DNA from 4 places in the Sphingobium cloacae genome. Region 1 is predicted to be linked to each of the others. Evidence: riboswitches for the same ligand, from Rfam matches in the RefSeq annotation. Region 1 holds a riboswitch; each other region holds the start of a gene.
What was found. A riboswitch is a leader RNA that binds a small molecule or an ion and turns the genes downstream of it on or off. The one in region 1 is predicted to bind cobalamin.

Region 1 (7,923 bases):
ACGAAAACCATTTCGCGGGGAGGCGCGGCGCGTTTCCGCTCCTGCATCGGGGGGGTGATGGCGGCCATCAGATAATCTTCGCCATTCAGGGTCTGACGGAACAGGCCGATCGTCGGATCGGCGCTGGCCGAACGCCAGCGCAGCTCGAAGTCGCGGTCGGCGGGGACTTCGCCGTCGGCGAGGCGGATGGTGCGGTTCTGCTCGCCGTCCTGCTCGACCGCGATGCGGTGCCAGGGGCTGATGAGATTGGCGGGCTTGAAGCCGGGGGTGAGGCGGACGGTGATCGAAACGGGGTTCAGATCCTTGCCCAGCGTGGGATGCGCGAGGCGCGCGGTCACGGCCTGCGCGTCGGCGGCGGGGGTCTGCTGCGGCGTGTAGCGCGGCCCCGCGACCAGCGGCAGGCGCAGCGCGAACTCGCCGCTGAGCTGGCGGACGGGGGCCTGATATTCGATGGAGATCAGCACCGTCTCGCCCGGTCCCACATTGGCGACGCTGTTGCGGAACAGATTGGGGCGTTCGGATTCGACGAGGCCCGCCTTCTTCCCTTCCTCGCGGGCTTTCTCGTAGATGGCGCGGGCTTCCTCCCGGCGCTTGATATGGCCGATGATGACGCGCTGGCCGACTACCATCTTCAGGCTGTCGACCGCGCCCTCTTCCGGCAGCGGGTAGAGATAGGTCGCCTCCATCCACTGATTGCCGCTGTTGCGGAACGCCTGCGTCACGCGCACGCGGGCGGTCTGGCCGCTGACGGTTACGTCCATGTCGGTGCCCAGCCGCATGGCGGGCATGGCGGTGGCGACCCCTTTTCCTTGCAGCATCAGCGTGCCGCTGCCGATGGCGTCGGGATCGGCGGCCGGTTCGGCGGCGGTGAGGCGGCTCGTCAGGAAGATGAGGGCGACAAGGCCCAGAAGCAGCGAGAGGCCGAGCGCCAGACGACTGCGCGACCGGCGGGGAAAGAGGCAAAGGGGCATGGCGGACTCCATGAAATGAGGAGCCTTTCCACTAGGCGCGCGCCATGCCGGACAGCCATCGGCAAGCCATGCCGTTTCTTGCCGGAGCGGGCAGGGATGTGCGGCGCGCGCGAAGGGGCTTGACGGATTGTGCGGTTTTGTGCGGAATTGTCCGGTCCTTATGGGGGAAGCCGATGCAGCCGGAAGCGGACGAGGGATTTGCCGAAAGGCTGCGCGAAGAACTGGCGCGGCGGCGCATGTCGCGGCAGGCGCTGGCGGATATGGCGCGGATCAGCCTGTCGACGCTGGAAAAGGCGCTATCGGGCAGCCGCCCCTTCACCCTGGCGACGGTAGTGAGGATCGAGGAGGCGCTGGGCGCGGCGTTGCGTGGCGGGAATGGTGGCGATCCGGGTGTGGGGCGTGATCTGGCGCCCGATCATATGGGTGCCTACAGCCGCGCCGCGATCCGCTGGATCGAACAGGATTATGTGACGCTGCGGGCCAGTTTCGGCACGCCGGGCGCGGTCATCGCCTATCGGACGCGGGTCGCATGGGACGAGGCGGCGGGCTATCTGCGCTTCGCCGAGGCGGACCGCGCGGACGGCGCCTTCGCCCAGTCGGGCCATGTGTCGATGCCCAACCTGTCGGGACATATCTATCTTTCGACCAATGAGCAGGGGCAGCACCGGCTCATCATCCTCAGCCGTCCGACGCGCGAGGGGCGGATGTTCGGCCTGCTGACAACCTTGCAGGTCGGCGCGGGATCGCAACTGGTGCCGGTTGCCTGTCCGATTGCCTTCGTGCCGCAGGCGCAGTTGCCCGACATGGCGATGGGCGTGATCGAACCGGCCCACCCGGCCTATGCGGATTGCCGCGCGACATTGGACCGGGCCATGCAGGATGATTTCTGCCGCTGGCGGCCATGATGCGACCGCGCCAGCCGGACCCTGTCGGATAGCTATTGCCTAGTTCAAGCCTAAAATATAAAGAGCCTTGTCCTTTCCGCGTCCTTCGGCCGTAGGGAGGATGAAGATCGCGTCGGTTTCCCCGGAGACGGGGATGAAAAGGGAATGCGGTGCGGGTCGTTCGAGGCCTTATCCCGCAGCTGTCCCTGCAACTGTAAGTGGCGAGCGCGACATATAAGTGCGGACGGCATTGCGCCCGAGCCGCCAGCCACTGGGCCGGACGCTAAATCCTGCGGGGCCTGGGAAGGCCGTATGTCAAGCGATGACCCATGAGCCAGGAGACCTGCCGGCGTCTGGTCGCTCTTGCCCTGGTCCAGGGGATGGCCGCGGCACGGTGAACTCCGTCTGAGCGACGAACGAGCGGCAGGGGCCGCATCGGAGCCGCGTGTCGGTCGCCTCAGGCGTCCGGCCGATGCCGGTTGCCGACCGTTCGCGAACGGCACGCCCCCGCCCATTTGTCGTGAGACGCCGACGGGGGAAGAGAATGTTGAAATATGTTTCGGCCGCGATCGCGGTCCCGGCACTGGCCGCACCGGTCGTTGTCCACGCCGAGCATCCCGGTGCGGTGGCGGACAATGCGACGATCGTCGTCACCGGCACGGTCGATCCGCTCCGCCTGAACCATAAGACCGAAGGCGCGAGCCGTCTTGGCCTGACGCCGCTGGAGATGCCCGCCAGCGTCGAAACGCTGGATGGGGATGCGATTCGCCTGCGCGGCGACCTCACCATCCAGGATGCGGCCGCCCGCGCGACCGGTATCGTCAATATGTCGGGCGTGTTCGGCTACGGCCTCTCGGCGCGCGGTTTCACCGGACAGAACTCGGTTATGACGCTTTATGACGGGATGCGCATGTACAACAACACGCTGACTTTCCCGGCCGATCCGTGGATGGCGCAGAGCGTGGAAATCCTGCGCGGTCCCGCCTCGGTCCTCTATGGCGAGGGCGCTATTGGCGGCGCGGTCAACGTCGTGCGCAAAGAACCTTCGGACGAGATGATGGCCAGCGGCCGCATCGGCTTTGCGTCCTATGACAGCCTGAACGTTGCGGCGGGGGCGGGCGGTCCGGTCGTCGCGGGCGTCGGCTTCCGCGCCGATGCCAGCTATCGTCGGTCGGAAGGCTGGATGGATCGGGGGGATTCCCATGCGCTGGCGCTTTCCGGGGCGGTTCGGCTGAAACCGGCTGCGGACCTCAGCATCACCCTTTCGCACGACTATAGCAGCCAGAGCCCGCGCACCTGGTTCGGCGTACCGCTGGTGAACGGCAAGCTCGACCGGTCGCTTCGCCGCAACAATTACAATGCCGCCGACGCCAACCTGCGCTTCCGGGACAATTGGAGTCAGGCGAAGGTGGAATGGACTCCTTCCGAAGCGCTGACGATCCGCAGCACCTTCTATCATCTCTGGGCCAATAAATATTGGAAGAATGCGGAAAGCGTCACCTATGTGCCTGCGACGGCGGACAGCCCGGCACAGGTGCGGCAGTCGAGCTTTCTCGAACTCTACCATATCCAGAAGCAGACGGGGAACCGGACCACCGCGAACCTGGCGCACCAGATCGGCGGACTGGAAAACCAGCTGGTCCTGGGGTTCGACATCAACCGGATCAGCTACAAGAATGTCAGTAACAGCGGCAACAACGCGACGCGGCTGGTCGACGCCATCGATCCGGTGCCCGGCCTTTTCATCCATCAGGCGAGCGCGCCGACCAGGCCGCGCTATACCAACAAGATCCGCCAATATTCCATCTTTGCCGAGGATCGGCTGAAGTTCAGCGAGCAATTCTCGCTGGTGGGCGGGCTGCGCTACGACCAGCCGGAAATCACCAAGACGGATTATGTGAACGCCGCCAATAATTTCACGGCCACCCCCGATGCCGTCACCTGGCGCGTCGGCGCGGTTTATAATCCGGTGCCGGCATTGGCGCTCTACGGACAATATGCGACGGCGGCCGATCCGGTGGGCGCGCTCGTTTCCACCAGCTTCGCCCAAAGCGCCTTCGACCTGTCGACCGGCCGCCAATATGAGGCCGGGATCAAGCATGTCTTCTGGGGAACGCGCGGCCAGTGGACGCTGGCGGTCTATGACATCGTGAAGCGCAAGCTGCTGACTTCCGATCCCCTGGTGCCCACCATCCAGGTCCAGGTCGGCCAGCAATCCTCGCGCGGGGTCGAAGCATCCCTGTTCCTGGAGCCGGTGGACGGTTTCAGCATCACCCTCAACGGCGCGCTGCTGCGGGCGCGCTACGACGATTTCACCGAGTCCGTGGGCGGCGTCCTCTTCCAGCGCGCCGGTAACCGGCCGAGCAATGTCGCGGCGAAAAGCGCCAATGCCTTCGTCAGCTGGGAGTTCGCCGAAGGGTGGGTCGTCGACGGCGGCGTCAGCCATGTCGGCAAGCGGTATCAGGACGCAGCGAACACCCGCGTGGTGCCCGCTTATACCCTCACCGATATCGGCCTGAGGCGGCAACTGGTCGAAGGGGCCAGCATCGCCTTGCGCCTGCGCAATGTCTTCAACGAAACCTATGCCCGCTCCACCTATGGCGCGACGCAATGGGTGCTGGGAGACCCGCGCACGGTGGAAGCGACGCTCCATGTCGGCTTCTGACCCGGGGCAAGCGGCGCGGCGGGGACCAACCGTCCCCGTCGCCCTCTGGAAGAAGGCGAAGCGCTGGCTTTACGTCTTCCACCGCTGGACGGGCATCATCCTTTGCCTCCTTTTCGCCATCTGGTTCCTGTCGGGACTGGTGATGCTCTATGTGTCTTTCCCATCCTTTCGCGCGCCGGAGCGGGTCGGGACGGCAGCGCCGATCGACTGGCCGCAGGTGCATGTCGATCCCGGCCAGGCCCTGGCGAGCCTGGGCGAAAAGGATTTCCCCGCCGAGATGCGGCTGGGCATGACAGGCGGGGAGCCCGTCTATCGCTTCGTCACGAAAGCAGGGCGGCGGGCGGTGTCGGCAAGGACCGGCCGGGAGATCGGCGGCGTCGACGCGCCCCGCGCCCGGCAGATCGCGGAGCAGCTTGCCGGGGCGCGGGCGCTCTCCGTCGATCCCGTTGCCCATGACCAATGGGTCGTCACCCGCGCCTATCACGCGATGGCGCCCTTCTGGCGCGTGCGGCTCGCCGATCCGGCGTCGACCGACATCTATGTCAGCCAGAAGACCGGGGAGGTCGTGCAGAACACGACCGCGCATGAGCGATTCTGGAACTGGCTGGGCGCTGTCCCGCACTGGATCTATTTCGAGGCGCTGCGCCTGTTTCAGGAACCGTGGCGGCAGGTCGTGCTCTGGACATCGGGCATCGGCATGTTGGGCGCGGTCGCGGGTTTCTGGGTCGGCATGCTGCGCGTCCGCCTGACCCGGCGGTATCGGTCGGGTTCGATCAGCCCCTATGCGGGCTGGATGAAATGGCATCATGTCATCGGATTGCTCGGCGGCGTGTTTCTCATCGGCTGGGTCTTCAGCGGCTGGCTCTCGATGAGTCCCTGGGGCGGACTGCGGGACAGGAGCCATGCCGATGCGGCCAGCCTCTATGTCGGCGCAAAGCCCGGCTTTCCCGCGACCGACATCGCGGCGCTGACCCGGATCGCGCATGGCGCCCGCGAACTGCGTTTCGCCTATCTGGGCGGCGATCCGGTCATCAGCCTGTGGGGGCGCGGACCTGCCACGTTGCTGGATGGGCGGACGGCCGGTGTGGTGGCCCTGGACTGGACGCGCATTGCCGCCCTGGCGGGGAAAGCCATGCCTGGCGCCCGACTCGTCGACATGGAGCGTCTGGAGCGCCCCGACCGCTATTGGTATTCGACGGGCGACGAACGGGATGACAGCCGGCCGCTGCCGATATGGCGGCTGAAATTCGACGATCCTTCCCACACATGGCTCCACATCGATCCGGTCACGGGCGCGTTGCTCGGAAAGCTGGGATCGGGCGGGCGCTCCTACCGTTGGCTGTTCAATGCGCTGCACAGCTTTGATTTGCCGTGGCTGCTTGTCTGGCCGCCGCTGCGGCATATCGTCGTCTGGCTCCTGTCCGTGGCAGGCATCGTCATTTCCATGAGCGGCGTCGTGATCGGATGGCGGCGCCTGTTCGCGCGGAAACGGGCGTCGCGTTCCCGGTCATGATGTCTGCCCGTGTGCAAGGCCCGAAACGCGCGCTGCCGGTCTCGGCACAGGCCGCTTCCGGCGTCTTGTAGGATATAGCCAGTATGAGCGCCCAGATCAGGGCCGCGCCGAGCCACAGCACCAGGACATAGCCTGCCCCTCTCAGGAGAACGGGCGCATAAGGCGTGAGATAGAGATTGAGCCCGCCTGCAATGAGAAATGTGAATGGCCACAGAACGCCTGCCCAGATGGTCGCGCTCCAGACCCAGTCGCCGTGCCAGTTGACGAGATTGCCATAGAATGGCGCCAGTAGCGGGTAGCACGCATAGTAGAGCGCCGCACCGAGCGCTCCCATGCCGAGAAAACCGAGGACGAGCGCGCTGGCAAAGACAATGATCGACCATTTCATTCCCATCATTACGCTCATACCGGCCTGCATATCCTTTTATCCGGGATGCCACCGCAATTTTCGCGCGGTAGCCTCTCCGCCCTGTGCTTCAAAAGCCGCGATGTTCGGACAGCGCCCTTGTCGCGGGCCTCATCCATGGCCTCCGGCGCACATCCTCGTCACCCTATAAGGGCTGGATGTCCGACAGGTCGACATGATAGCGCAGCGGATCGGCGGGATCGAGCAGCACGCGCAGCGTGCGCCCCGCCAGTTGCGCCGTCGGATCGACCCAGATCGCTTCGCTCTCGAAACGACGCAGGCGCCCGGTCGCCGGGTCCATCGCCTGAGCCACGACCCGAAAGGGATGATCGCCATGGCGGGTGATGCGCTTATCGCGAAACACATGGAGAAAACCCGCTTCCACTGGCTTGCCTTCGCGCAACAATCGCGAAATTGTTCTGCCTCGCTTCAGGTCGATGACCAGCAGAACCGTGCCAAGCGCGGCAAATACCGCGCCGAGGCCGAGGAAGATCGCCATCGCACCCCTGCGGCCCCAGAAATCATCGACAACGGCATGGGACGGGCGCGCCGGATCATAGAGAACCGAGACGTCCTCCCCCACCGAAAAGCGCGGCGGGTTGGAGCGCACGGACTCGCTGAACTCCCGCCGCTGCCCGCTTCCATCCGCAAAGCCGATGACGGCTGTATAGCTGATGCCCTGCGTGCGATCACGGTCGACATGGCGGACGAGTTCCATGACGGTTCCTCGCGCCTTTGCCGCCCGCGCACTAAAGCCGGCATCCCGCTGCAACAGAACGGCGCTGAAGAGGAGGAAGATCAATCCCACCGCGGCAAACAGGCCGCCTATCCACCGGAACATATTTTTCATGGCTCCCCCATGGCATTGCGGCAGCAGAGACCGCAAGCACCATGGGCCGATGAATTTGGCGGCTCAAACGCGTGGAATTTGCCGGACACTGCGATTAACATCAGACCATGACAAAAGATGGGCCGCCCTCGCGGCTTCACGATATCCGCTTCTTCGTCGGCAATGGGCGGCATCATCTGGAGGGATACCACGACGCGTGGGCATTTGCCCGCCGTCTGGGCTGGTGGCTCAACGGCGAAGGCTTCAGCATCGGGCATAGCCCGGCGCTGTATGTCAGCTACATTTGCGACCTTCCCATCGGCGCCGTTGCAGCGGAACCGCCAAGATTTACGCCTGATGACTGGTGGTTCGGACGGTGGCGGTCGGTGTCCCCGGAGGCTTCCCGGGCGAGGATGTCGAGCAGGGTGCTGCCGCAGGGATCATGGCCTGCCTCAAGGCGCTCAAGCCGGAGGACAGCGCGCTGATCGACCGGGCGGCCGCGATTGTGAGCGCTGGCGGGAGCGATTGCCGTTTCCTGCTGAAGGTCAGGGAGTCCGCCAGGCAGATCGTCGAAATTTCAACGACGATCGGCGCGCCTCCTGAACCCTCGCGGCTTTATGTGAGCGTGACGGATAAGGCCACCGGCGCCTATCGG
Region 2 (7,923 bases), 870 kb from region 1:
CAACTGGTTGATGACATCGTTGACGGACTGGCCGGGCGTTTGCCGGGCGATGAATTCCTGCGTCAGCACGGCCTTCGCCTTGGACGTGTTGGGAACGGCGACTCCGCCGACCTGCGCACTCTCGTTTCCGGCGGCCGTGACCACGATTTCCTTGTCGAAGTCGATGGACCCCGTGGACTGCGCATAGGCGGCAGTTGTTCCAAAGCTGGCGAAAGCCAGCGCCGCCAGAGACGGACCAGATACCCAACGAACCATTATGATACCCCTTCATATGCAGATGTTGCGTTGCAGCATCCGCCCGCTAGGAAGGGATCATTTCATGACCATGACAGGACATTCGGTTGGTCGAAAGGCGTGGCTCGATCACGATAGCCCGATCGGCAGAAGTGCGATTCGATCGGCACTTCCGCCATCCCGGCATCCGTTTTCCCGCAGCCGGCCGCGCGCCCCCGGACAGATCGCAGCCCCGCTAATGCCCGCAAAAAGATATTCCGTTCACCCCCGGCGCTGGAGCAGGCGCTCCGCCATCAGGCCGAAGGCGATGCCGATCGTCGCCCAGAGCAGAAGCTGCGTCGCCAGGGACGCCACCCGGAAATTCCAGAGCAGCGTCGCCGGAAAATCATCGGGCACTTCATCGATGCTGGGCAGCAACATCTGGCCGCTGCCCACGACCAGCAGATAGGCGCCGGCCGAAAACAGGGTCGCGTCTATCCCGCGCCGGGACTGGGCCAAAGCGCTCCACAGCTTCCAGGCTATCACCGCGCCGGCCAGCGACAGCGCGATCATCGAGAAATAGGCGGCGGTGCGCAGCTCCACGGTTTCATGCTTGCCGACCGCCGGGGGCGTCTGCGGATATTTGAGCGCCGGGACGACCACGACCAGCAGGAACGCCAGGGCCGCCAGCAGCAGGGCGAAGCTGCGCGGCCCCATCCGCCCGAACCGGCCATAGCCATAAGCGAACAGCAGCGAGAAGATGCCGCCCACCGCCGCGCCATAGAGGGAAAGGGCCGTCCACAGACCCAGCCCCTTCTGGGTAGGACGGCTGACCAGTTCCTCCTCCTCGCCACCCGCCGGCCCTTCGTCATGATGGGCCGCATGGGCGGCATGGGTGGCTTCATAGGCGATGGCGCGGTCGACCTGCGGCTCGGCGACGAGATGGGCGCACAGGGTCGCAAGAAAGGCGCCCAGGATGCCCGCAAGCATCCCGCGCCACAACAGATCCTTCGTCATGACCCGGCCCTAGTGGCAGGGAAAGCCGAGGAGATGCCGTCCGTCATGGACGAACTCATGCACGTACATGCCGTCGAAGATCGCGACGGCGCCCTGTTCCGTGCTGACGAAATAGAGGAAGATCAAGGCGATCAGCGAGCCGAACACGGCCCATGGAAGAATGTCCTCGACCGGGATCGCCGTTCCACCCTGGACAGGGATGAAGCCGTCGTCGAAAAATGCGGCGCTCATTGCCATGATATTCTGCTCCTGAAGGGATTGCGCGTCCCAAGGGTTGATCTTACGATCCGGGAGGAAGGTCTGGCTCTCGACGGCGGATGTCCGCATCGATAACAGTGGCGCGACCGCGCCGGATTTGCACCGGCTTCTTCTTCCAGGACGATGCAGCCCTTAGAGCCGGGGGGCTGGCGGCGTCAACGGCCTGTTGGAGTTTACCCTGCCGACCTCTCTCCTGCTCCTGTGCATCGCGGCCACGCCCTCCAGCCGCCGCGGCGGTTTTCCCGACCCTTCGGAATCGCTGGACGAAGGCGGCCTCCGGGCAGCGGCCCGCATGGAGCTTCCCGGGCGCTTGCGCGATCATGCCTTCCGCAGCCCGTCGCGCGCGGCGGAGGAAACCGCTCTCGCCCTCTCCCTGCTCGCCCGGCCGGAAGCCGCGCTGGCCGACATGGGCTGGGGACGCTGGGCCGGCCGATGCTTCGAGGAGATCGGAAGCGACGAACCGGAAGCGCTGACCGGCTGGCTGGCCGATCCCACGAGGGAGGCGCCGGGCGGCGAAACCATGGAGGCGGCGGCATCGCGGATCGGCTGCTGGCTCGACGGCATCCGGGAAAGCGGGCGGCCGGTCTGCGCGATCACCCACCCGATGATGATTCGCGCCGCCCTGTGCCACGCGCTCGACCTGCCCTTGCGCGCCACGCTCGCGATCGACATCGCCCCGCTCTCGCGCACCGTCCTGTCCTTTCACCGGACATGGCGGCTGCAATCGTTGAACGGCGGCGGCTGAGCCCTTGCGGCCCGCCGGTGCAGGCGATATGAGCCGGTCGTCCGGGGCGGCATCCGTCGCGTCCGGGTATTGATCGCGCCGGTGCCTCGCAAGAGGCTGAAAATGGGAATGCGGTGCGGATGGGCAGGGAAGCTCCATCCCAAGCCGCAGCTGTCCCTGCAACTGTAAGCGGCAGCGCGATGCACACGCTTCCCCCAAGGGAAGCAGCCACTGGGCCGGACGCTGAAACAGGCGAGGTCCGGGAAGGCCGTGCATCGGGCGATGACCCGCGAGCCAGGAGACCTGCCGGCGTCTGGTCGCTCTTGCCCTGGTCCAGGGGATGGCCGCGGCACGGTGTTTTCCGTCTGAGCGACGATGTCATGCGGCTGGGGCCGCGTGGTCCTGCGTCCATGGGCGAACGCCCGGTCATGGGCGCGGGCCAGCCGTCGTGCGTCCACCGGCACCGGGCCGCTGGATGGCGCCGGCAAGCCCTGGCCCGGTTGCTCCGGCGCTGCGAGGGAAGACCTCCCATGAACACCGTTACTGCCGCTCCCCCCTTCCTCAAACCGACGGGAGAAGGCGCATGAGCAAGGTGCCCACCACCGTCGTCACCGGCTTCCTGGGCGCGGGCAAGACCACGCTCATCCGCCATCTCCTGCAAAATGCCAGGGGCCGCCGCCTCGCCCTCGTCATCAACGAGTTCGGCGATGTCGGGGTGGACGGCGAGCTGGTGAAGGGATGCAATGACGAGGCATGCCCGGAGGACGACATCGTCGAACTCGCCAACGGCTGCATCTGCTGCACCGTGGCCGACGACTTCCTGCCCACCATGCAGAAGCTGCTCGACCGGCCGAACCCGCCCGACCATATCATCATCGAAACGTCCGGCCTCGCTTTGCCCAAGCCGCTGGTGAAAGCGTTCCAATGGCCCGACATCCGCACCCGCGCGACGGTGGACGGCGTAGTGGCGCTGATCGATGCGGACGCGGTGGCGGCGGGACGCTTCGCCACGGACGAAGCCGCGCTGGCGGCGGCGCGGGCCGCCGATCCCAATCTCGACCATGACAGCCCGCTGGAGGAACTGTTCGAGGACCAGCTGGCCTGCGCCGACATGGTGGTGCTGAACAAGACCGATCTGGTCGATACCGCCACGCTAGCGCGGGTCGAGGCGCAGGTCGAGGCGGAAACCCGCGCGGGCGTGAAGATCGTCCGCGCCGATCATGGCGCCGTGGACGTGGGCGCGCTGCTGGGCATCACGGCGGCGGCGGAAGACAGCCTTGACGCCCGGCCATCCCACCATGACGGGGAGGGCGGCGATCATGACCATGACGATTTCGACAGCTTCGTCGTCACCGGCGGCGAGGTCGGAGAAGTCGAGGCGCTCACCGCCCGGCTCGGCGCATTGATCGCGGCGCATGACATATTGCGCGTCAAGGGCATGGTGGCGGTAAACGGCAAGCAGAGCCGCCTCATCGTGCAGGCCGTCGGCCCGCGCATCCAGCATTTCTACGACCGCGCATGGATGCCTGCGGAAATACGCCGGACCCAGCTGGTCGTGATCGGGCAGAAGGGACTGGACCGGTCGGTCATCGCATCGGACCTGCGGGATATTCTGGGCTGATGCACCTGCTGTCCGCCACCCCCGGCACCATCACCGATGGGGAGGAGGCGATCGACCTCGACCAGCCGCCGGGCGACATCGTGATCCTGACGGTGGCGGACAGCGAACTGGCCTGCTTCGCCAAGGCGGCGGGGCAGTTGCCGCCGGGTGCTCCCAGCGTCCGGCTCGCCAACCTGCTGCCATTGCGGCATCCCTATTCGACGGACCTCTATGTCGAAAAGACGATCGCCCATGCCCGTTTCGTGTGCGTCATATTGCTGGGGGGCAAAAGCTACTGGCCCTATGGCATAGATGAGATCGCCGCCATCGCGCGGGAAAAGGGCATCGCCTTCGCCGCCATCGCCGATGGGCGGGAGGCGGACCCGGCGCTTGACCGCGCGTCCACCCTGCCCGCCGAGGTGCGGGAGAAGCTGCGCGCATATCTGCGGCAGGGGGGGACGGCCAATGCGCTGGCCTTCCTGCGCCTGGCGGCCAGACTGATCGGCGAGGATGCGGGCGCGCCGGACGATCCGGTGCCGGTTGCCGATGCAGGGCTTTACCTCAAGGGCTGCGACCGCCCTACACTGGCGGATTTGCGGACAGGGTGGCTGGACGGGAAGCCCGTCGCGCTCCTCATCTTCTATCGCGCGCTGATGATCGCGGGCACGCTGGACGCCGTCGACGCCATGGTGGAGGCGCTGGAGGCGCGCGGTTTCAACGTCGCCGCCGTCCATGTCCGGGCACTGCGCGAACCCTTCGCGATCGACTGGCTGCGCGGCCTGCTGGGCGAGATCGCGCCCGACGCGATCCTGAACGCGACCAGCTTTGCCGCCTCGTCCGCCGGGGACAAGCGGACGCCAGCCGTGCTGGAACAGGCCGACTGCCCGATCCTGCAGCTGGCCTTCGCCGGGGTGGAGCAGGCGGAATGGGAAGCGTCGGCACGGGGGCTTGGCCCGCGCGACCTGGCGATGAACGTCGCCCTGCCGGAGGTGGACGGTCGCATCTTCACCCGCGCGGTGACTTTCAAGGCGGCGGAACGCTTCGATGCCGTGACGCAATGCGGCATCGTCGTCCCCAAGGTCGCGCCGGACCGGGTCGCCTTTGCCGCCGATCTCGCCGCCAACTGGGCCGCGTTGCGCCGCACCCCGCCCAAGCAGCGGCGCGTCGCGCTGATCCTCGCCAACTATCCCAACCGGGACGGACGGATCGGCAATGGCGTGGGGCTGGACACGCCGGCCAGCGCCGCCGCCATCCTCGCCGCCCTGCGGGAAGCGGGTTACGACACCGGCGCCGCGCCGGAAGATGGCGCGGACCTGATGCGCGTGATGACCGGCGGCGTCACCAACGACCTCGCTTCGCTGGAACGGCACGGCGAAGCCGCCTTGCCATTGACCGACTATGGCGCCGCCTTCGCCCATGTCCCGGAAGCGGCGCGGCAAGCGATGCTCGAACGCTGGGGACCGCCCGAAGCCGACCCCTTCGTGCGCGAAGGCGCCTTCCGGCTCGCCATTCACCGCTTCGGCCATGTCGTGTTGGCGGTCCAGCCGGCGCGGGGTTACAATATCGATCCCAAGACCAGCTATCACGATCCGGCGCTGCCCCCGCCCCACGCCTATCTCGCCTTCCACATCTGGCTGGAGCGGATTTTTGGCGCGCAGGCGCTGGTCCATGTGGGCAAGCATGGCAATCTGGAATGGCTGCCGGGCAAGGCGGTATCCCTTTCCGCCGATTGCTTCCCGGAAATCTGCGCCGGCGCCCTGCCCCAGCTCTACCCCTTCATCGTCAACGATCCGGGCGAGGGCACGCAGGCCAAACGGCGCATCGGCGCGGTCATCGTCGATCATCTAACGCCTCCGCTCACACGCGCGGAAAGCTATGGGCCGTTGAAGCAACTCGAAGCGCTGGTCGACGAATATTATCTTGCCGCGGGCATGGACCCGCGACGGCTGGAGCGGCTGCGGCGGGACATTATCGACCTGGCGCGCGCGCAGGGGCTGGACAAGGATGCGGGCGCGACCGGAGACGGCGACGACGCGCTCTCCGCCATCGACAATTATCTGTGCGAACTCAAGGAATTGCAGATTCGTGACGGGCTGCACATCTTCACCCGCTCGCCGGAGGGGCGGCTGCGGCGCGACCTGCTCGCGGCGCTGGCGCGCACGCCGCGCGGCTATGAGCATGACGGGCAGGCATCGCTGCTCCGCGCCATGGCCGACGACCTCTCGCTTGGTTTCGATCCGCTCGATTGCCGCATGGCCGACCCATGGAACGGCCCCAGGCCGGAGCGGCTGACGTCCCTGTCCGCCGATCCATGGCGAAGCTGTGGCGATGCGGTCGAACGGCTGGAGCTTCTGGCGCTCGCCATGCTGGACGGCGCGGAGACGGCAGGGCCGCGCTCCGCGGCCGTGCTGCGTGCGATAACCGAAGACCTTGCCCCTCGCATCGACCAGTGCGGCGCGCGGGAGGCGGAGGCGCTGATCGCGGGCCTGGACGGGCGTTTCGTCCTCCCCGGCCCGTCCGGTGCGCCGACGCGGGGGAGGCCGGACGTCCTGCCCACCGGGCGCAACTTCTTTTCCGTCGACACACGCGCCGTTCCGACGGCCGTCGCCTGGGAACTGGGGCGCAAGTCCGCCCAGCTTCTCGTTGAGGATTATCTCCAGCGGGAGGGCGACCACCCCAGGGCCATCGCCCTTTCCGCCTGGGGCACCGCCAATATGCGCACCGGCGGCGACGATATCGCGCAGGCACTGGCGCTGATGGGCGTGCGGCCGCGCTGGGAGTGGACGTCGGGCCGGGTCGTCGGCTTCGAGATGATGACGGTCGCCGAACTGGGCCGCCCGCGCGTCGACGTGACCTTCCGCGTCTCCGGCTTCTTCCGCGACGCCTTCCCGGAGCAGATCGACCTCATCGACAGCGCCGCGCGCGCCGTCATGGCACTGGACGAGCCGGAGGAGGACAATCCCGCCGCCGCCCGCCATCGCGCGGACATGGCGGCGATGATCGACCGGGGGCAGGATGCCGCATCCGCCAACCGCCGCGCCGGCGCGCGCGTGTTCGGATCGAAGCCCGGAGCCTATGGCGCGGGCTTGCAGGCGATGATCGACGAGCGGATCTGGCACAGCCGCGCCGATCTGGCCGACGTCTATCTCGACTGGGGCGGCTATGCCTATGGCGGCGGCGTGGAGGGGGATGCGCAGCGCGACCTGTTCGCCGCCCGCCTGACCGATGCCGACGCGGTGGTCCAGAACCAGGACAATCGGGAACATGACCTGCTCGACAGCGACGATTACTACCAGTTCGAAGGCGGCATCGCGGCGGCGGTCGAACATCTCAAGGGCGCCCGGCCGATCAGCTATCATAACGACCACAGCCGCCCGGAACGCCCCGTCATCCGTACATTGGAGGATGAGATCGGCCGCATCGTGCGCGGGCGCGTCACCAATCCCAAATGGATCGCGGGCGTGATGCGCCACGGCTATAAGGGCGCGTTCGAGATCGCCGCCTCGGTCGATTATCTCTTCGCCTTTGCCGCCACGACCCACGCGGTGAAGGACCATCATTTCGACTCTGTCCACGCCGCCTTCATCGAGGATGAGGCCGTCCGCGCCTTCATGGCGCAGGCCAACCCGGCGGCGCTGCGCGAAACGGCCGCGCGCCTTGCCGAAGCGCTGGAGCGCGGCCTGTGGAAACCCCGATCGAACAGCGCGGGCCCGTTGCTCGCCAGCCTTGCAGGAGCATGACCATGGTTGAACGCACCGAGGAACAGCACAGCGCGAAGATGAAGAAGAAACAGGCCGCCCACGACCGGATCGTGGCGTCCAGGACGGTGGAAAAGGGCCTGCTCATCGTTCATACCGGCAAGGGCAAGGGCAAGACGACGGCGGCGCTGGGCATGGTCGTGCGCGCCATCGGACATGGCCGGAAGGTGGGCGTCGTCCAGTTCGTGAAGGGCGCGATGACCACGGGCGAGAAGGTCGTGTTCGACGCCTTCCCGCAAAATGTCGCGTTCAAGCCCATGGGCGAAGGCTTCACCTGGGACACGCAGGACCGCGCGCGCGACATGGCCGTCGCCCGTGAAGCGTGGGAGGAGGTCAAGCGCATGATCGCCGAC
Region 3 (7,923 bases), 990 kb from region 1:
TGTCGACCACGATGTCGCCCTTGCGGCCCTTGATCGTGACGGGCGCGATTTCGTCCTTGAAGCGGCCGGCGGCGCGGGCGGCCTCCGCCTTGTTCTGGCTGGCGACGGCGAACTGGTCCTGCGCGTCGCGGGAAATCTGGTATTTCTCCGCCAGATTCTCCGCCGTCATGCCCATATGGTAATTGTGGAACGCGTCGGTCAGGCCGTCCAGGATCAGGGTGTCGACCAGCGACAGCGCGCCCATCTTCACGCCGCCGCGCAGATTTTGCGCATGGGGGGCCATGGACATATTCTCCTGCCCGCCCGCGATCATGATCCGCGCATCGCCCGATTTGACCGCCTGCGCCGCCAGCGCCACGGCGCGCAGCCCGGACCCGCAAAGCTGGTTGATGCCGATGGCCGTGCGCTCGACCGGGATGCCCGCGTTGACGGCGGCCTGCCGCGCGGGATTCTGTCCCTGCCCGGCGGTCAGGATCTGGCCCAGTATGACTTCGTCCACTTCCTCCGGCGCGAGTCCCGCCTGCGCGAGGGCGGCGACGATCGCGGTCCGGCCCAGTTCATGCGCGGGGGTATTGGCGTAAGCGCCCAGAAAACTGCCGACGGCGGTCCGCTTGGCGGCGGTGATGACGATGTCTGACACGGTTCAGGTCCTCGATGCTGAGATTTTTGTTCGCAAGCGCACATAACATCATCCGCCATGGTCGCAAAGCCATTGGGACAAAGGATTCCACAGAAGCGCGCGCGCCTGCCGCCCGACGATCATGCCCACATGGCCCATTTGCAGGGTCCGGCCCTGGGCCAGGCGGGGGGCCGCGCTGGCCGGGACGATCCGGTCGGTCGCGGATCGAATGGACAAGGCGGGACAGGACAGGGATGGAAGATCGACGGCCTTTCCTCCGATCATCCATTGCCCCAACCCGCTGACATTCCCGTCATAGAATGTCTCGAAAAGATCGCGTCCCGCGGCGAAGGTCAGGGGCGCGCCTCCATTCGCCCAATCCTCCACGGCAAGGAAGGCGCGTTCGTCGTCCGTCCCCGGCGCCATGTCGGAAAAGGCCGCGAATTTCCCGACGGTGCGGCGCGGGTCGAGCGCCCAGAACCCCGATTGAAGAACCTCCATCGGCACATAGCCCAGGCGTTCGCAGGTGGCTTTGGCCCCCCTCCACAAGCCGACGATCTGGTCGAGATCGGCCTGCGGAAAGCCGTCGAAATGCCATGGCGCGGCGATGGTGGCGATGGCGCGGACGGGATGCAGCATGGCCGCGCCCAGAACCAGACTGCCGCCCAGGCAATAGCCCACGACAAGGGGAGGCTCCGGCAGCGTTTCCAGCATCGGAACCAATCGCCGCGCGACATGGCCTTCCAGCCCCAGCATCGAATCCGCGGCCGCCGGCGTCCCCCAATCGACCAGATAGGCGTCATGGCCTTGCGCGGCCATGTGGCGCAGCATGGACCGGCTTTCCGACAGGTCGAGCACGGTGGGCGGGTTGATGAGCGAAGGCACGAACACGACCGGCGCGCCGCGCTTTCCCGTGCCGTATCGCAGCAATCGCGCCTGTCCCGCCGACGCCGCCACGGCGGGGGGAGGGGGTGGGACGGGCCGCTCCGCCGACTGATATTTCCGCAGGCCCAGAAAGGCGCGGCGGCGCAGGTCCGGGTCGTCCTCCGTCTCCCGCCACAGCATGTCCAGGAAAAGCGGCAGGGGGCGGGGCCCATGTTGCGGCGCGGCATCGCCCTGTGCTAATGCGGAAGGAACAGGAGTGGGAGAGATTTCCATGGCGAAGTCCAAGACGACGAACGAATCCGAACCGGTGATCATCAAGAAATATGCGAACCGGCGGCTCTATAATACGGAAACCTCCAGCTACATCACGTTGGATCTTTTGTCGCAGATGACCCGCGAGGGGCGCGAGTTCGTCGTCGTGGACGCCAAGACGGGGGAGGACATCACGCATAATGTCCTGACCCAGATCATCATGGAGGAGGAACAGCGCGGCAAGAACATGCTGCCCGTCAATTTCCTGCGCCAGCTGATCTCCATGTACGGCGATTCCATGCAGTCCATGGTGCCGCAATATCTCGAAGCGTCCATGGAGGCGTTCCGCAAGAACCAGCAGCAGTTCCAGGAAGCGATGAAGGGCGCCTTCGGCGGCGGCCCCTTCGCGGAAATCGCCAAGCGCAACATGGAGATGTTCGAGGCCGCCACCCATGCCTTCGGCGCGGGCGCCACCCCGCCCGCCGCCAAAACGTCCCGCTCCGACGCCCGTTCCGACGAAAGCAAGGATGACGAGATCGCCGGCCTCAAGGCCCAGCTCGCGGCCTTGAACGCCAAGATCGACAAGCTCGGCTAAAGTCCTGCCTGCGACGCTTGGGGGGTCGACAGAAACGGCGCGCTTGCCCTATGGCGCGCCATCATTCGCACTCAGACATCCAAGGCAGGCCCTGTGAAACACGCCCTTTCCGTCACCCGTGAACAGGATTTCGCCGCCTGGTACCAGGCGGTCGTCTCCGAAGCCGACATGGCGGAGGAAAGCGGCGTTCGCGGCTGCATGGTCATCCGCCCCTGGGGCTATGGCATCTGGGAACGCATCCAGCGCTTGCTGGATGAGCGGATCAAGGCCACGGGTCACGAAAACTGCTATTTTCCCGTCTTCATCCCGCTCTCCTATTTCGAGAAGGAAGCCGAGCATGTGGACGGCTTCGCCAAGGAAATGGCGGTGGTCACCCATCACCGCCTGATCCAGAAGGACGGCCGGATGGTGCCGGACCCCGAAGCGAAGCTGGAAGAGCCGCTGGTGGTGCGTCCCACGTCCGAAACGGTGATCGGCGCGGCTTTCTCCCGCTGGGTGCAAAGCTGGCGCGACCTGCCGGTGCTCATCAACCAGTGGGCGAATGTCGTGCGCTGGGAAATGCGCACCCGCATGTTCCTGCGCACCAGCGAGTTCCTCTGGCAGGAAGGGCATACCGCCCACGCCTCGGTCGACGAAGCGATGGACGAGACGATGAAGATGCTCGAAGTCTATCGCAGCTTCGCCGAGGAATGCGTCGCGCTGCCGGTCATCGCGGGCGAAAAGCCGGAAAATGAGCGTTTTCCGGGCGCTGTCGCCACCTATTCCATCGAAGCGATGATGCAGGACGGGAAGGCGCTTCAGGCGGGCACGTCCCATTTCCTGGGCACCACTTTCAGCCAGGCGCAGAATATCCGGTTCCAGAATGCCGAAGGGCAGCAGGAACTGGCCCAGACGACCAGCTGGGGCATGTCCACGCGCATGATCGGCGGGCTCATCATGGTGCATGGCGACGATGACGGGCTGCGGGTGCCGCCGCGTGTCGCGCCCTATCAGATCGTCGTCGTGCCGATGCTGCGCGATACGGAGGAGGACGCCGCGATCCTCGATTATTGCGCCGCGCTGGTGGAGGAGCTGAACGGCAGGGACGTGTTCCGCGAGCCTGTCCGCGCCCTGCTGGACAAGCGCCCCGCCAAGGCCGCCAACAAGCGCTGGGGCTGGGTCAAGAAGGGCGCGCCGATCGTGATCGAGGTCGGCGGCCGGGATGTCGCCGGCGGCAATGTGTCGGTGCTGCGCCGCGACCGGCTCTATCGGGCGGATGGAAAGCTCGACAGCCAGGTCGTGCCGCGGGACGATTTCATCGCCGGAGCGGCCGCCGCGCTGGAAGAGGTCCAGCGGGCGCTGTTCGCCGAGGCGCACGGCCGGCTGCACGGCCATGTGGACAAGGATATTGCGTCGCTGGATGCCCTGAAGGCCTATTTCGCCGCCAGCGCGAAGCCGGGCTGGGCGCTCGTCCAGTGGAGCAGGCCGACCGGCGCGGCGCTCGACAAGGTGGTCGAATGGCTGAAGGGCGAGAAGCTGACCCTGCGCAACGTGCCGCTGGATGCGGAAGCGGCCGACGGCGCCTGCATCTTCACCGGGCAGGCGGCGGTCGAGCGCGTTCTGGTCGGGCGCTCCTATTAAGGGGGCGGACGGCGCGGGGCGTCGGCCGCCGGTCGGGCCTCGATTGACGCGGGATCATAACTTTCCTATTCCGCGCCATGCGACAGGTTCCCGAAAGGGATAAACGGGAATGAGGGGAAGAACCTCAGCTGCCCCTGCAACTGTGAGCGGATAGCCGCGCGCCATAAGTCATTGGAATCGCATGGTTCTGAGAAGGCGGCGCATCCGGCCCTGACCCGCAAGCCAGGATACCGGCCCGCCGCAGTCGTTCTCCGCGCGGCCAGGGTGCGCCATGCGGACGGGCTCCCCCGCGTGGCGACAGTCCCACCGCGCCGGGCGGCAGGCAGGACGGCGGCACCCGCCCCGTCCGCCTCCTCCGGGCCGGCCCTCGCTGCGGAAGGTCCACCATGCCCCCCGAATCCCGAAACACGATCACTTCGCCATCTCCTTCATGGAATCGCGAACGCTCCCTCCACCCATGGGCAGGGGCGCGGCCGTGAAGGGCTTCATCATCGCCACGCAGTTCCTGACCCGGCTGCCCACACCCCGGATCGCCTTCACGCCTGCCGATTTCCCCCCGGCCATGCGCTGGTTCCCCGCCGTCGGCCTGATCGTGGGCCTGATCGTCACATGGGGTATCTGGGCTGGCGGCCTGGTCGATCCATGGGTCGGGGCGCTGACCGGACTGCTTCTGTGGGTCGCGGTGACGGGCGGCCTTCATCTCGACGGACTGGCGGATATCGCCGACGCCCGCGGCGCGGCGCATGGCCATCGCGAAAGGATGATGGCCGCGCTGACCGATCCCCATATCGGCAGCTTCGGCGCCATCGCCATCGTCCTCCTGCTCCTGGGCAAGCTGGTGCTGGTCCACGCCCTCCTCACTCTGCCGGGCCCCGCCCGTCCGCCATGGCTGGGGCTCGTCGCCATTCCCTTCATCGCCCGGATCGGCCCGTTGATCTGGACCTATGGGCTGCCGCCGCTCCACGAAGGTCTGGCTTCCCGCTTCCGGGGCGCCGTGCGCCCGTTCGATATGCTGGCATGGACAGGCGCGGCGCTTGCCGCTTCCTTTCTGTTCCCGGCCCTGCTCGTTGCCCTCATCCTGATTCCGCTCTGGGGCTGGTGGATCAAGCGCCATATCGGCGGCATTTCCGGTGACGGCCACGGCGCTGGCATCGAGTGGATCGAAGCCGCGCTCCTGATGGCGCTGGTCGTGGGAGCGCGGTTGTCATGAAAAGCCCATGGACATGGCATGGCGGCGATCTCGACGCGGCGCGGGCGTGGTTCGGCGAAGGCGGCGATCCGTGGATCGATCTGTCGACCGGCATCAACCCGCATGGCTGGCCGGGCGCGGCGGGGATGGCCATCGACTGGCGCGGCCTGCCTTCGAAAACCGATCTGCGGGAGATGGAGGAAATCGCGGCCGTCTATTTCGATGTGGACCCCCGGCATGTCTGCGCCCTTCCGGGAACCGAAACGGGCCTGCGCCTGGCCAGCGATCTGCTCGGCCCGCGCGCGCGATATCTTGCCCCCTGCTATCGCACGCATGAGGATATGTTCCCGCTATCCTCGGCGATAACGGCGGCGGCGATGGAGAGTCCGGATGGCGGCACCATCATTCTCGCCAATCCCAATAATCCCGACGGCCATTGCTGGCCGCGCGACGCGCTGCTCGACCTGGCCGACCGCAGAGCGGACGAGGAATGGCTGATCGTTGACGAAGCCTTTGCCGACAGCGATCCGGCGACCAGTCTGGCGCGGGATATAGCGGATGATCGACGGCTGCTCATCTTCCGCTCCTTCGGCAAATTCTTCGGATTGGCGGGCTTGAGGCTCGGCTTCCTGCTCGGCCCGGAAGCCATCGTCGGCCGGATGCGGCGAAAGCTTGGGGCATGGCCGGTTTCCGCCGCCGCCATCGCCATCGGGAGAGCCGCCTATGCCGACCGCGACTGGATCGCGGCGATGCGGGAGCGCCTGCCCCGCGAAAGACGGCGGCTGGACGATGTGCTGACGGGCTGCGGATACTCGCCCGTCGGCGCCTGTCCGCTGTTCCGGCTGATCGTGGCCGACGATGCGATGGCGCTGTTCGAGCGACTGGCGAAACAGACCATCCTGACGCGTCCCTTCGACTACGAACCCCGCTGGCTGCGGATCGGCCTCCCCGAAACGGAGGAGGCGCTCGACCGCCTGCAAAGGGCCCTCCTTGGCTGAGCCGATCGCCTTCGCGGCCCTTGCCCTCGATGCGGTCATCGGATGGCCGCGCGCGCTTTATGCCCGGATCGGCCATCCCGTCGGTTTCTTCGCCCGGATCATCACCCTGTCCGAACGTTACGGGAACCAAGCGCGATGGAGCGCGGGGCTTCGCCGCGCTATCGGGGTTCTGACCGTGATGCTGTTGTTGGCCGTCTCGGCCGGCGGCGCTCTTCTGCTGGAAGGGCTCTGCCGCCGCTGGCTCGGTTCCCTTGCATGGCTTGGCATGGCGATTCTTGCCTGGCCCGCCCTCGCGCAACGCAGCCTGTTCGAGCATGTCCGGCCGATCGCCCGCCATCTGGGGGAGGGCGATGAGGCACGTGCGCGGCAGGACGTGTCGATGATCGTGGGCCGGGACACCGAAACGCTCGACGAACCCGGCATCGCCCGCGCCGCGATCGAGAGCCTGTCGGAAAGCTTCTGCGATGGAGTGGCCGCGCCGCTCTTCTGGTTGATCGTCGGAGGGCTGCCGGGAATCTGGGCCTACAAGGCCATCAACACCGCCGACAGCCTGATCGGTCACAAGGAAGAACGCTGGCGCGCCTTTGGCTGGGCCGCGGCGCGGACGGACGATGTCATGAACTTCCTGCCCGCGCGGCTGGGCGGGGCGGTGATCTGTCTGGCCGGCGGAGGAGGCTGGCGCATCATGTGGCGCGATGCGCGCAAACATGCCTCTCCCAATGCGGGATGGACGGAGGCGGCGATGGCGGGAACGCTGGGGCTGCGTCTCGCCGGACCCGTAAGCTATGATGGCGTGGCCCATGACAAGCCGTGGATCGGCGAAGGCCGTGACCGGGTTTTCGCGCAAGACATCCAGCGGGCATTGCGGGTCTATCTGCGCGCCTGCGCTATACTCTGGATCGGAGCGGCGGCCATGCCGTTGCTCATTCGATGATGCATGCTGGCGCGGGAAGGGCGCATGCGATAATCCTCCAGGAAGGAAAGCCGCGCGGGGCGCGCGCCTGCGTGAAATCCATGGATGGCATGAGGGAAATGCGGAAATGAGCGCAGCCAAAGGACGCAACGCCGCCCAATGCCTGGTCCGCCAGCTGGAAATCCATGGGATCGACCATATCTTCTGCGTTCCCGGCGAAAGCTATCTGGCCGTGCTCGACGCGCTGATCGGCAGCCCGATCAAGGTGACGGTGTGTCGGGCCGAGGGCGGCGCGGCGATGATGGCCGAAGCGCATGGCAAGCTGACGGGCCGTCCCGCGGCCTGCTTCGTGACGCGAGGGCCGGGCGCGGCCAACGCCATGCCGGGCCTGCATATCGCCCAGCATGATTCGACGCCGATGCTGGTCTTCGTCGGGCAGGTCGAACGGGATGTCCGCGACCGGGGCGCGTTTCAGGAACTGGATTATCGCGCGGTGTTCGGCTCGATCGCGAAATGGGTGGCCGAAATCGACAATGGGGAACGCATCCCGGAGATCGTCAGCCGCGCCGTCCATGCGGCCATGTCGGGGCGACCGGGGCCGGTCCTCGTCTCCCTGCCGGAAGATATGTTGCGGGAAAGCGTGGAGGCAGGGGATGCCGTGTGCGCTGCCGTCGTGGAAGCGCATCCGGGCGCCGGCCAGATGGCGCGGTTGGGGCAATTGCTGGGCGAAGCGAAGCGGCCGCTGGCCATTCTGGGCGGATCGCGCTGGTCGCAGGTGGCCGTGGATCAGGTGGCGGCGTTCGCGGGGCGATGGGATCTGCCGGTGGCCGTCTCCTTCCGGCGGCAGATGCT
Region 4 (7,923 bases), 330 kb from region 1:
GCGCAAAAGCTCTGCCGCGCCGATTGCGCGGGCGTGGGCCAGCTTGCCGCCGCTATCGAGAAAGGCCCGCCCGCCACCGTGCTGAGCGCCAAGGAAGAAGTGATCCCGCCCAAGGCGGTGCCGACCGAAACGCCTTGACCCGCCTTGCGGCCGGAGAAGCGCAGGGCCGTGGAACAGGAAAAAGGCCGGTCATCGCGACCGGCCTTTTTGTCAATCGAACAACTCTTCCAGAAAGCTCTTCCGCCGCTTCTTCTGATAAGGCCGCCCGTCGCCGCGATAGTCCCGGTCCGGCCGGTAGCTGGGCTGGCTCACCGGCGCGGCGGGCGCGGTCTCCCGCGCGGATCGTTCGATGATCTTGTCCAGTTCGCCCCGGTCCAGCCACACGCCGCGGCATTGCGGGCAATAGTCGATCTCCACCCCCTGCCGGTCCGTCATCGCCAATCCGACATGACAGACCGGGCAGAGCATGGCCGAAACGGCCTGCGCGTCGCGCATCCGCCTATTCCCGCTCGCCGGTCAGGTGCAGCAGCATCTGGAACAGGTTGACGAAGTTCAGATAGAGCGACAGCGCGCCCATGACCTGCATCTTTTCCGCGACTTCATGGCCCGCATAGTGGAAATATTCCGACTTGATGCGCTGCGTGTCCCAGGCGGTGAGGCCGGTGAAGATCACTACGCCCAGGATCGAAACCACCATCGCCATCGCCGAAGACCCGATGAACAGGTTGATGAGGCTGGCGACGATGATGCCGATCAGGCCCATGATGAGGAACGAGCCCATCTTCGTGAGGTCGCGCTGCGTCGTATAGCCCCACAGCGCCATGGCGAGGAACATCACCGCGGCGGAGAAGAAGGCCTGCGCGATGCTGCCGCCGGTGAAGATCAGGAACACGCTGGCCAGGGACACGCCCATGACGGCGGAAAAGGCCCAGAAGGCCATGCGCGCGCCCGCGGTCGTCATCTTTTCGATGCGGAAGCTGAAGAAGAAGACGAAAGCCAGCGGCGCGAAGATCGCCACCCATTTGAGCGGCGTGCCGAAGATCGCGGCGGCCAGGGCAGGCGTATTGCCGATGAAGGCGGCGACCAGCCCGGTGATGACCAGGCCGATGCCCATATTGCGGAAAACGCCCAGCATATGCGCGCGCAGGCCGGCATCGACCTGCGCCGTCTGGCTGGCACCATAGCCCGGCATGCGAACGGGATTATTCACGGCGTTAAAACTCCATCCTTCAAAAATGGTCAGACCAGAATAGTTAAGGATCGAGCGGCCCGGCGTGGTTTCGGTGGGATTGGAGGGGGGGCTGCAATCCCCCGAACCTGCACCGAGCACACTCGATGCGGTCCGACATCACGGCTGGACATGTCCAGCCGCCAGAGGGGCCCGGCCCGCAGGAACCATATCGGGAGAGGAAGGCTGCGGCGCAAGGGATCGGGCGCATAGCAATAATTTGTTACAATGAAGGGTGGCCGGCTGACATGCTCCCGCTTATGCAGGCGCATGATGCATGTCGGGAGCGGACAGCCTGCTCTCGCTCCCCAATCCGCCATTTCCTTCCCCTTGAAATCGATCCGCTTGGCATGGCCTTCCGCTTGTCCTATGGGCAGCGGCGTCCGGGGCGCTTCCAGCGCGCCGGCATGATCGCGCTGGTGCCCCACGGGGCTGAAAAGGGAATGCGGTGCGGAGGTTTTCTCCTCCTATTCCGCTGCTGTCCCTGCAACTGTAAGCGGTGAGCGCGATGCGTATGGGTCCCTCCTTCCTGCGAAAGGGGCGGGAAGGGGACCGGCCACTGGACATCCGTCCGGGAAGGCTGGCGCATCGCAGTGACGACCCGCGAGCCAGGAGACCTGCCAGCGTCTGGTCGCTCTTGCCCTGGCCCAGGGATCGGCCATGGCACGGTTTCTTCCGTGAGCGACGCTGCCAGGCGGCCGGGGCCGCATCGGTGCGCGTGGCGGGGACGGGCGTTGACCTGCCGCGCGCATCGGCCGCGCAGGCGGAGTCCCCGGTCCTGAAGTTCACAAACGCTCAGGGAAGAGACACAATGATGAAATCGGGATTGTCGCTCGTGGCGCTGCTGGCGGCCACGCCGGCGCTGGCGCAGGATGACGACATCGTCGTCACCGCATCGGGCATCGAACAGCCGCGCGATCAGGTGGGTCAGGCGATCACGGTGATCGACGCCGACACCATCCGCACCCGGCAGGCGGTCGAAGTGACCGACCTGCTGGCGACGACGCCCGGCGTCCGCTTCAACCGCAACGGCACGATCGGCACGGTCACGGGCGTGTCGCTGCGCGGCGCGGAATCGTCGCAGACGCTGGTGCTGATCGACGGCGTCAAGGTGAACGACCCCAGCGGCGATGCCGACAGTTTCAACTTCGGCAACCTGCTGGTCGGCAATATCCGCCGGATCGAAGTGCTGCGCGGCTCCAACTCGGTCGTCCATGGCAGCCAGGCGATCGGCGGCGTGGTCAATGTGATGACAGGGACGCCCGCCGAAGGCTATGCCGCCAATGCGTCGGTCGATTACGGCTATAGCGACACGCTGAACGCGAAAGCGGATGTGTCCGGCACCAGCGGGATCGCGTCGGGCGGCGTGGGCGTCGCCTATTTCCGCACCGACGGCATCTCGGCCGCCGCGCGTTCCTTCGGCGCGACGGAGAAGGACGGCTACAAGAACATCACCGCCAATGCGAAGCTGAAGCTCAGCTTTTCCGACGCGCTCAGCCTCGACCTGCGCGGCTATTATATCCACGCCGACCTCGATTATGACAGCTTCTTCGGAACACCGGCCGATAGCCCCGACATCACCAAGTCGGACCAATATGTCGGCTATGCCGGGCTCAACCTGTCGCTGCTGGACGGCAAGCTGACCAACCGGGCGGCGGTCACCTGGTTCCGCCATGACCGGGACTATTATCCCGCGCGGGGCGCGGACGCCTCCTACGGCTATTCGGGCACCAACCTGCGCTTCGAATATCAGGGCGTCTATGCGCCCGTCGATCGGGCGAAGCTGGTCTTCGGCTATGAGCATGAGCGGCCCGACTATGACTTTTACGGCTTTGGCAGCACGGCCAGCGCCAAGGCGAACATCGACAGCGTCTATGCCCTCGCCATCGTGCAGCCGGCCGAGGGGCTTTCCGTCACCGGCGGCCTGCGCCATGGCGACCACAACCAGTTCGGCGGCGCGACGACCTTTGGCGCGAACGCCAATTACACGCCCAACCATGGCGCGACCAATTTCCGCGTCAGCTATGGCGAAGGGTTCAAGGCGCCCTCGCTCTATCAGCTTTACGATAGGTGGGTGGGCAATGCCGACCTGCGTCCCGAACGCTCGAAAAGCTATGACATCGGTTTCGACCAGAGCCTGGATAACGGGCGGGCGATGCTGTCGGTCACGGCTTTCCGCCGCGATACGCGTAACCAGATCGACGGCTTCCCGCCGACCTATGTCTATTACAACATCGCCCGCGCCCGCGCGAAGGGGGTGGAAGCCAGCCTGACGCTGCGGCCCGTGGAGGCGCTGACGTTCACGGCCGCCTATAGCTATATCGACGCACGCAATCGTTCGGAGGGGACGGCCAATGAAGGCAATCGCCTGCCGCGCCGTGCCGCCAATGCGGTCAGCGTGTCGGCGGATTATGTCTGGCCTTTCGGCCTCAGCACCGGCGCGACGGTGACGATGATGGGCGACATTTTCGACGATGCCGCCAACACGCGCCGTCTGGACGGCTATGCCGTTGTCGGCCTGCGCGCGTCCCTGCCGGTCACGGAGAATCTGGAAATCTACGGCCGCATCGACAATCTGTCGAATGAGGAATATGCGACGGCCTATGGCTATGGGGTCTATGGCCGGTCGGCCTATGGCGGCGTGCGTGTCCGCTTCTGATCGCGCGGCAAAGGGGCGGGCGTGAGCGCCCGTCCCCTATGGGCGGTCCGGCGCGGCGTTGACCTGCGCCACGATGCTGCGCGCGGCCAGCACATAGGCCGGGCCGCCGCAGACCGTCCACGCCTGCGGCACCCGAATGCGGGGAATGTCCTTCAGGACCGGATGATTCAGCATCTCCGTCCCCTGATCGACCACGCGTTCGCTGCCGCTTTCGACGATCAGCCAGTCGGGACGGGCGGCGATCATCTGTTCCAGCGGAATCTGCGCCAGAGCGGGCTTCCCCAGCTTCGCGGCGAGGTTGGTGAGGCCCGCGCGCCGCATCAGGTCGTCGACCAGCGTGCCGGTGCCCGTCATATAGCCGCGCCTTTGATAATAGGCGGCAACGCCGCCGCGCCTGGGCCGGGGCAGGGCGGCAAGGTCGCGGTTCATGCGCGCAATGAGCGCCTCGCCGCGTTCGGGATGGCCCACGGCCCTGGCTGTCCGCCGGATCTGGTCGATCACCGACCCGTAACTGTCCGCCGTTTCCAGGCCCAGCACGTTCCAGCGCCCCGGCGGCGCGCCCGCGACGCTATCGCCCAGCGGAAAGCCCAGCAGCAGGTCGGGCCGGAGCGCCATCACCTCTTCGGACGGCCGGCGCAGGCTGCGGAAGGAGCGGGCCTTGGCCGCAGCCGCCGAAAGTTCCGCATTGCGGGCGTTCCTGCTGAGCGCGACGATCTGGCCCGGATCGGCCAGCGCCAGCAGATATTGATCGGCGCAGACGTTCAGCGACACGATCCTGCGCGGTTTTTCGGCGGGCGGGGCCGCGCCGATCAGGCCCAGCGCGGCGGCCGCTGCCAGCAATTTCATCCCATGCATGTCCATGGCACTAGCAAAGCGCGGCGGAGGCGCAAGTCATGATGCATGCGCGCCGTCGTCATCCCTTGTTGCTCCCCACGCTCGTCCTGCTGATCGTGCTGGCGGCCGGCGGCTCGGTCATGTTGGGGGCCGTGCCGATTTCGCTGCCGCGCCTGTGGGCGGTGATGACGGGCGGCGGAGACGAAGTCGCCCGCGCGATCCTGATCGACCTGCGCGTGCCGCGCATGATTCTGGGCCTGCTGGTCGGCGGGATGCTCGGCCTCGCGGGGGCGGCGCTGCAAGGCTATCTCCGCAATCCGCTGGCCGAACCGTCCGTGCTGGGCGCGTCCAACGCGGCGGCGCTGGGGGCGGTCTACGCGCTCTATTTCGGGTTGGCGCAGATGCATGTGCTCGCCCTGCCGCTGCTCGCCATCCTGACCGGGATGATCGCCATCGGCGGGCTTTTCCTGCTGGCCGGGCCATCGGAAAGCCCGCTGACGCTGATCCTCGCGGGCATCGCCATCGCCACGCTGGCGGGGGCGGGGATCAGCCTGTCGCTCAACCTGTCGCCCAACCCCTTCGCGGCGATGGAGATCATGAGCTGGCTGATGGGGAGCCTTGAGAATCGCAGCTATGCCCATGTGTTGACGGCGCTGCCCTGCGTGCTCGCCGGCGCGGCGCTGCTGATCGCCGACGGACGGACGCTCGACGCGCTCACCTTGGGCGAGGATGGCGCGCAGGCGCTGGGCGTCGACCTCAAATGGGCGCGGCTGCGGTTGATGCTGGGCGTCGCGATCGGGGTCGGCGGCGCGGTGGCGGTGTCGGGCTCGATCGGCTTCATCGGCCTGATCGTGCCGCATCTGGTCCGCCCGCTGACGGACCGTTCGCCCTCCGCCATCCTGCTTCCGTCCATGCTGGGCGGTGCGGCGCTGCTGACCTTCGCCGACATCGGCGTGCGGCTGATCCCCACGACCAATGAACTGAAGCTGGGCGTACTCACCGCCATGCTGGGCGTGCCGGTCTTCCTTGTCCACCTGATGCGGGAGCGGCGGCTATGGTGACGATCCGGATCGAGGAAATGGGTGTGCGCCTCGGCCGCCATGCCGCGGTGCAGGGCGTCACGCTAGGCTTCGACCCCGGCCAGCTGGTCGGCATCATCGGTCCCAATGGCGCGGGAAAATCATCCATGATCCGCGCGATGCTGGGGCTTGTGCCGCTGAGCGCCGGGCGGGTCTCGATCGACGGCCGGGATGTCGCCGCCCTGTCCCGGCGCGACATCGCAAAGCATCTCGCCTATCTGCCGCAGGGCCAGACGCTGCACTGGCCTCTGGCGGTCGAGCGGCTGGTTGCGCTGGGCCGCCTGCCGCATCTGGGGCCCCTGTCACGGCTCACGCCCGCCGACGAGGAAATGGTCGACGCGGCTTTGACCCGAGCGGATGTGCTGCATCTGAAGGGCCGCATCGCGACGGAACTGTCGGGCGGGGAGCGGGCCCGCGTCCTGTTGGCCCGCGCGTTGGCGGTGGGCGCTCCCGCGCTGGTCGCGGACGAGCCGCTTGCCGCCCTCGACCCGGGGCATCAGATCGACGTCATGGCGCTGCTGAGCGCGGAGGCCCGATCGGGCGCGCTGATCGTGACCGTCCTGCACGACCTTGGCATGGCGGCGCGCTATTGCGACCGGCTGGTCCTGATGAACCGGGGCGAAGTCGTGGCGGACGGCCCGCCGATGCAGGTGCTGACGCGGGCTCATCTCGCCCGCGTCTATGGCATCGACGCCTGGATCGGGGAGGAAGCCGGGCGGCCGGTGATCCTGCCGCTCAACCGCGTCTGACCGCTTCAGTCGGCGAAGCTGCGCGGCGCGGCATCGACGACGGTGAAGGCGCCCGCGCCCACCTCGGATACCTGCAGCGCCCTTTCCGCCACGCCGTCGCGGTTGAAGCGGAATGCGCCGTCGATCCCGGCGAAACCGCCCGAATCGCGCAGCCGTCCCGCGGGGAACGGCGTCCCGACCTTCCAGTCGCGCGCGATCCGCACCGTCAGCAGCACCGCGTCATAGCCCAGCGCCGACAGTCGGAATGGCGCATTGCCGTAGCGCGCCCGATATTTGGTGGCGAGCTGGCGATAGAGGCCGTCCGACACGCTGGCGAACCATGCCCCGCGCAGCACCGGGCTGGACGCCAGCGCATTGTCGGTGTTCCACAGTTCCGTCCCCAGCAGCCGCGCATTGGCCCCGCCATTCTTCCGCACCACCGGCGCGATCTGGAGCGCCACGCGCCCGCTGTCGGCGATCAGCAGCGCGTCATAGCTGGACGATGCCTGCAATTTCTTGACCGCCGCCGTGATCGACCCGGCCGAACGGTCGAAGGTTTCCAGCGCCACGACATTGCCGCCCGCCTGTTCGACCGCCCGCAGCATCGCCGTCCCCGCGCGCTCGCCATAGACGCCCTTGGGCACCAGCCCGGCAAAGCGCGACAGGCCCTTTTCCCGCGCGAAGCCGATCACCCGCTCGATCGACTGGTTGGGGTTGTAGCCCAGAATATAGGTGCCCTTGCCCGCGACGCTCACATCGTTGGAAAAGCTGATGACGGGTACGTTGGCCCGCGCGGCGATGGGACCGATCACCCGCGCATCGTCCGCCAGCAGCGGCCCCAGGATCAGGCGGTTGCCATCGGCCAGCGCCTTGTTGACCGCCGCCGCCGCGCCGAGATTGGTGTCATAGGTGGTGATGCGCAGCTTGTCGGCCTTCGTATCCAGCAGCGCCAGCGTGGTCGCATTGGCGATGGACTGGCCGACCCCGGCATTGGTGCCGCTCATCGGCACCAGCAGGGCGACGCGATGCCGCTCCGTATCGGTGGGCAGGCCCTGCGTCACGTCCGGCCCGGTCGGCGGCGGCGGAGGGGCGGGCTGCTGCCCCTTGGGCACGATGGACTGACAGGCGGCGAGCAACAGCGTGCCGGCCGCGAAGAGAATGCGCGCGCCGCGCTTCGTGGCGGTCCATATGTCCGCTTGCCGGGGGGCATCCGTCTCTGTCATTTGATGTCCTTATGGAAACTCAACATTCGGGGCTTGAACCCGGTCTTTATATCGTGGCCGGTCCCATCGGCAACCTTGGAGACCTGACGCCGCGCGCGGCGGAGATATTGCGCCGCGCCGATGTGATCGCCGTGGAGGATACACGGGTCAGCGCGCGCCTGCTGCGCCATGC

Region 2: another riboswitch for cobalamin. It lies ahead of cobW (cobalamin biosynthesis protein CobW); the one in region 1 lies ahead of SCLO_RS10200 (TonB-dependent receptor).
Region 3: another riboswitch for cobalamin. It lies ahead of SCLO_RS05190 (adenosylcobinamide-GDP ribazoletransferase); the one in region 1 lies ahead of SCLO_RS10200 (TonB-dependent receptor).
Region 4: another riboswitch for cobalamin. It lies ahead of SCLO_RS08335 (TonB-dependent receptor plug domain-containing protein); the one in region 1 lies ahead of SCLO_RS10200 (TonB-dependent receptor).

The regions. Positions count from the first base shown of each region.
Region 1 is NZ_AP017655.1:2,044,824-2,052,746, reverse strand. Features, by position in the region: gene SCLO_RS10210 (marine proteobacterial sortase target protein) at 1-971, opposite strand, end outside; gene SCLO_RS10205 (helix-turn-helix domain-containing protein) at 1,145-1,876, shown strand; cobalamin riboswitch at 1,973-2,220, shown strand; gene SCLO_RS10200 (TonB-dependent receptor) at 2,400-4,520, shown strand; gene SCLO_RS10195 (PepSY domain-containing protein) at 4,507-6,033, shown strand; gene SCLO_RS10190 (hypothetical protein) at 5,957-6,439, opposite strand; gene SCLO_RS10185 (DUF3592 domain-containing protein) at 6,585-7,289, opposite strand; gene SCLO_RS10180 (hypothetical protein) at 7,633-7,923, shown strand, end outside.
Region 2 is NZ_AP017655.1:2,916,380-2,924,302, reverse strand. Features, by position in the region: gene SCLO_RS14355 (TonB-dependent receptor) at 1-255, opposite strand, end outside; gene SCLO_RS14350 (CbtA family protein) at 496-1,230, opposite strand; gene SCLO_RS14345 (CbtB domain-containing protein) at 1,240-1,557, opposite strand; gene SCLO_RS14340 (histidine phosphatase family protein) at 1,655-2,233, shown strand; cobalamin riboswitch at 2,301-2,537, shown strand; gene cobW (cobalamin biosynthesis protein CobW) at 2,796-3,833, shown strand; gene cobN (cobaltochelatase subunit CobN) at 3,833-7,552, shown strand; gene cobO (cob(I)yrinic acid a,c-diamide adenosyltransferase) at 7,555-7,923, shown strand, end outside.
Region 3 is NZ_AP017655.1:1,053,500-1,061,422, reverse strand. Features, by position in the region: gene SCLO_RS05210 (acetyl-CoA C-acetyltransferase) at 1-640, opposite strand, end outside; gene SCLO_RS05205 (alpha/beta hydrolase) at 689-1,684, opposite strand; gene phaR (polyhydroxyalkanoate synthesis repressor PhaR) at 1,776-2,351, shown strand; gene proS (proline--tRNA ligase) at 2,445-3,971, shown strand; cobalamin riboswitch at 4,039-4,224, shown strand; gene SCLO_RS05190 (adenosylcobinamide-GDP ribazoletransferase) at 4,429-5,181, shown strand; gene SCLO_RS05185 (aminotransferase class I/II-fold pyridoxal phosphate-dependent enzyme) at 5,178-6,158, shown strand; gene cbiB (adenosylcobinamide-phosphate synthase CbiB) at 6,151-7,092, shown strand; gene SCLO_RS05175 (thiamine pyrophosphate-binding protein) at 7,199-7,923, shown strand, end outside.
Region 4 is NZ_AP017655.1:1,713,222-1,721,144, reverse strand. Features, by position in the region: gene SCLO_RS08350 (tetratricopeptide repeat protein) at 1-138, shown strand, start outside; gene SCLO_RS08345 (TFIIB-type zinc ribbon-containing protein) at 211-495, opposite strand; gene SCLO_RS08340 (Bax inhibitor-1/YccA family protein) at 500-1,192, opposite strand; cobalamin riboswitch at 1,634-1,867, shown strand; gene SCLO_RS08335 (TonB-dependent receptor plug domain-containing protein) at 2,040-3,887, shown strand; gene SCLO_RS08330 (ABC transporter substrate-binding protein) at 3,924-4,733, opposite strand; gene SCLO_RS08325 (FecCD family ABC transporter permease) at 4,781-5,782, shown strand; gene SCLO_RS08320 (ABC transporter ATP-binding protein) at 5,776-6,549, shown strand; gene SCLO_RS08315 (penicillin-binding protein activator) at 6,555-7,751, opposite strand; gene rsmI (16S rRNA (cytidine(1402)-2'-O)-methyltransferase) at 7,763-7,923, shown strand, end outside.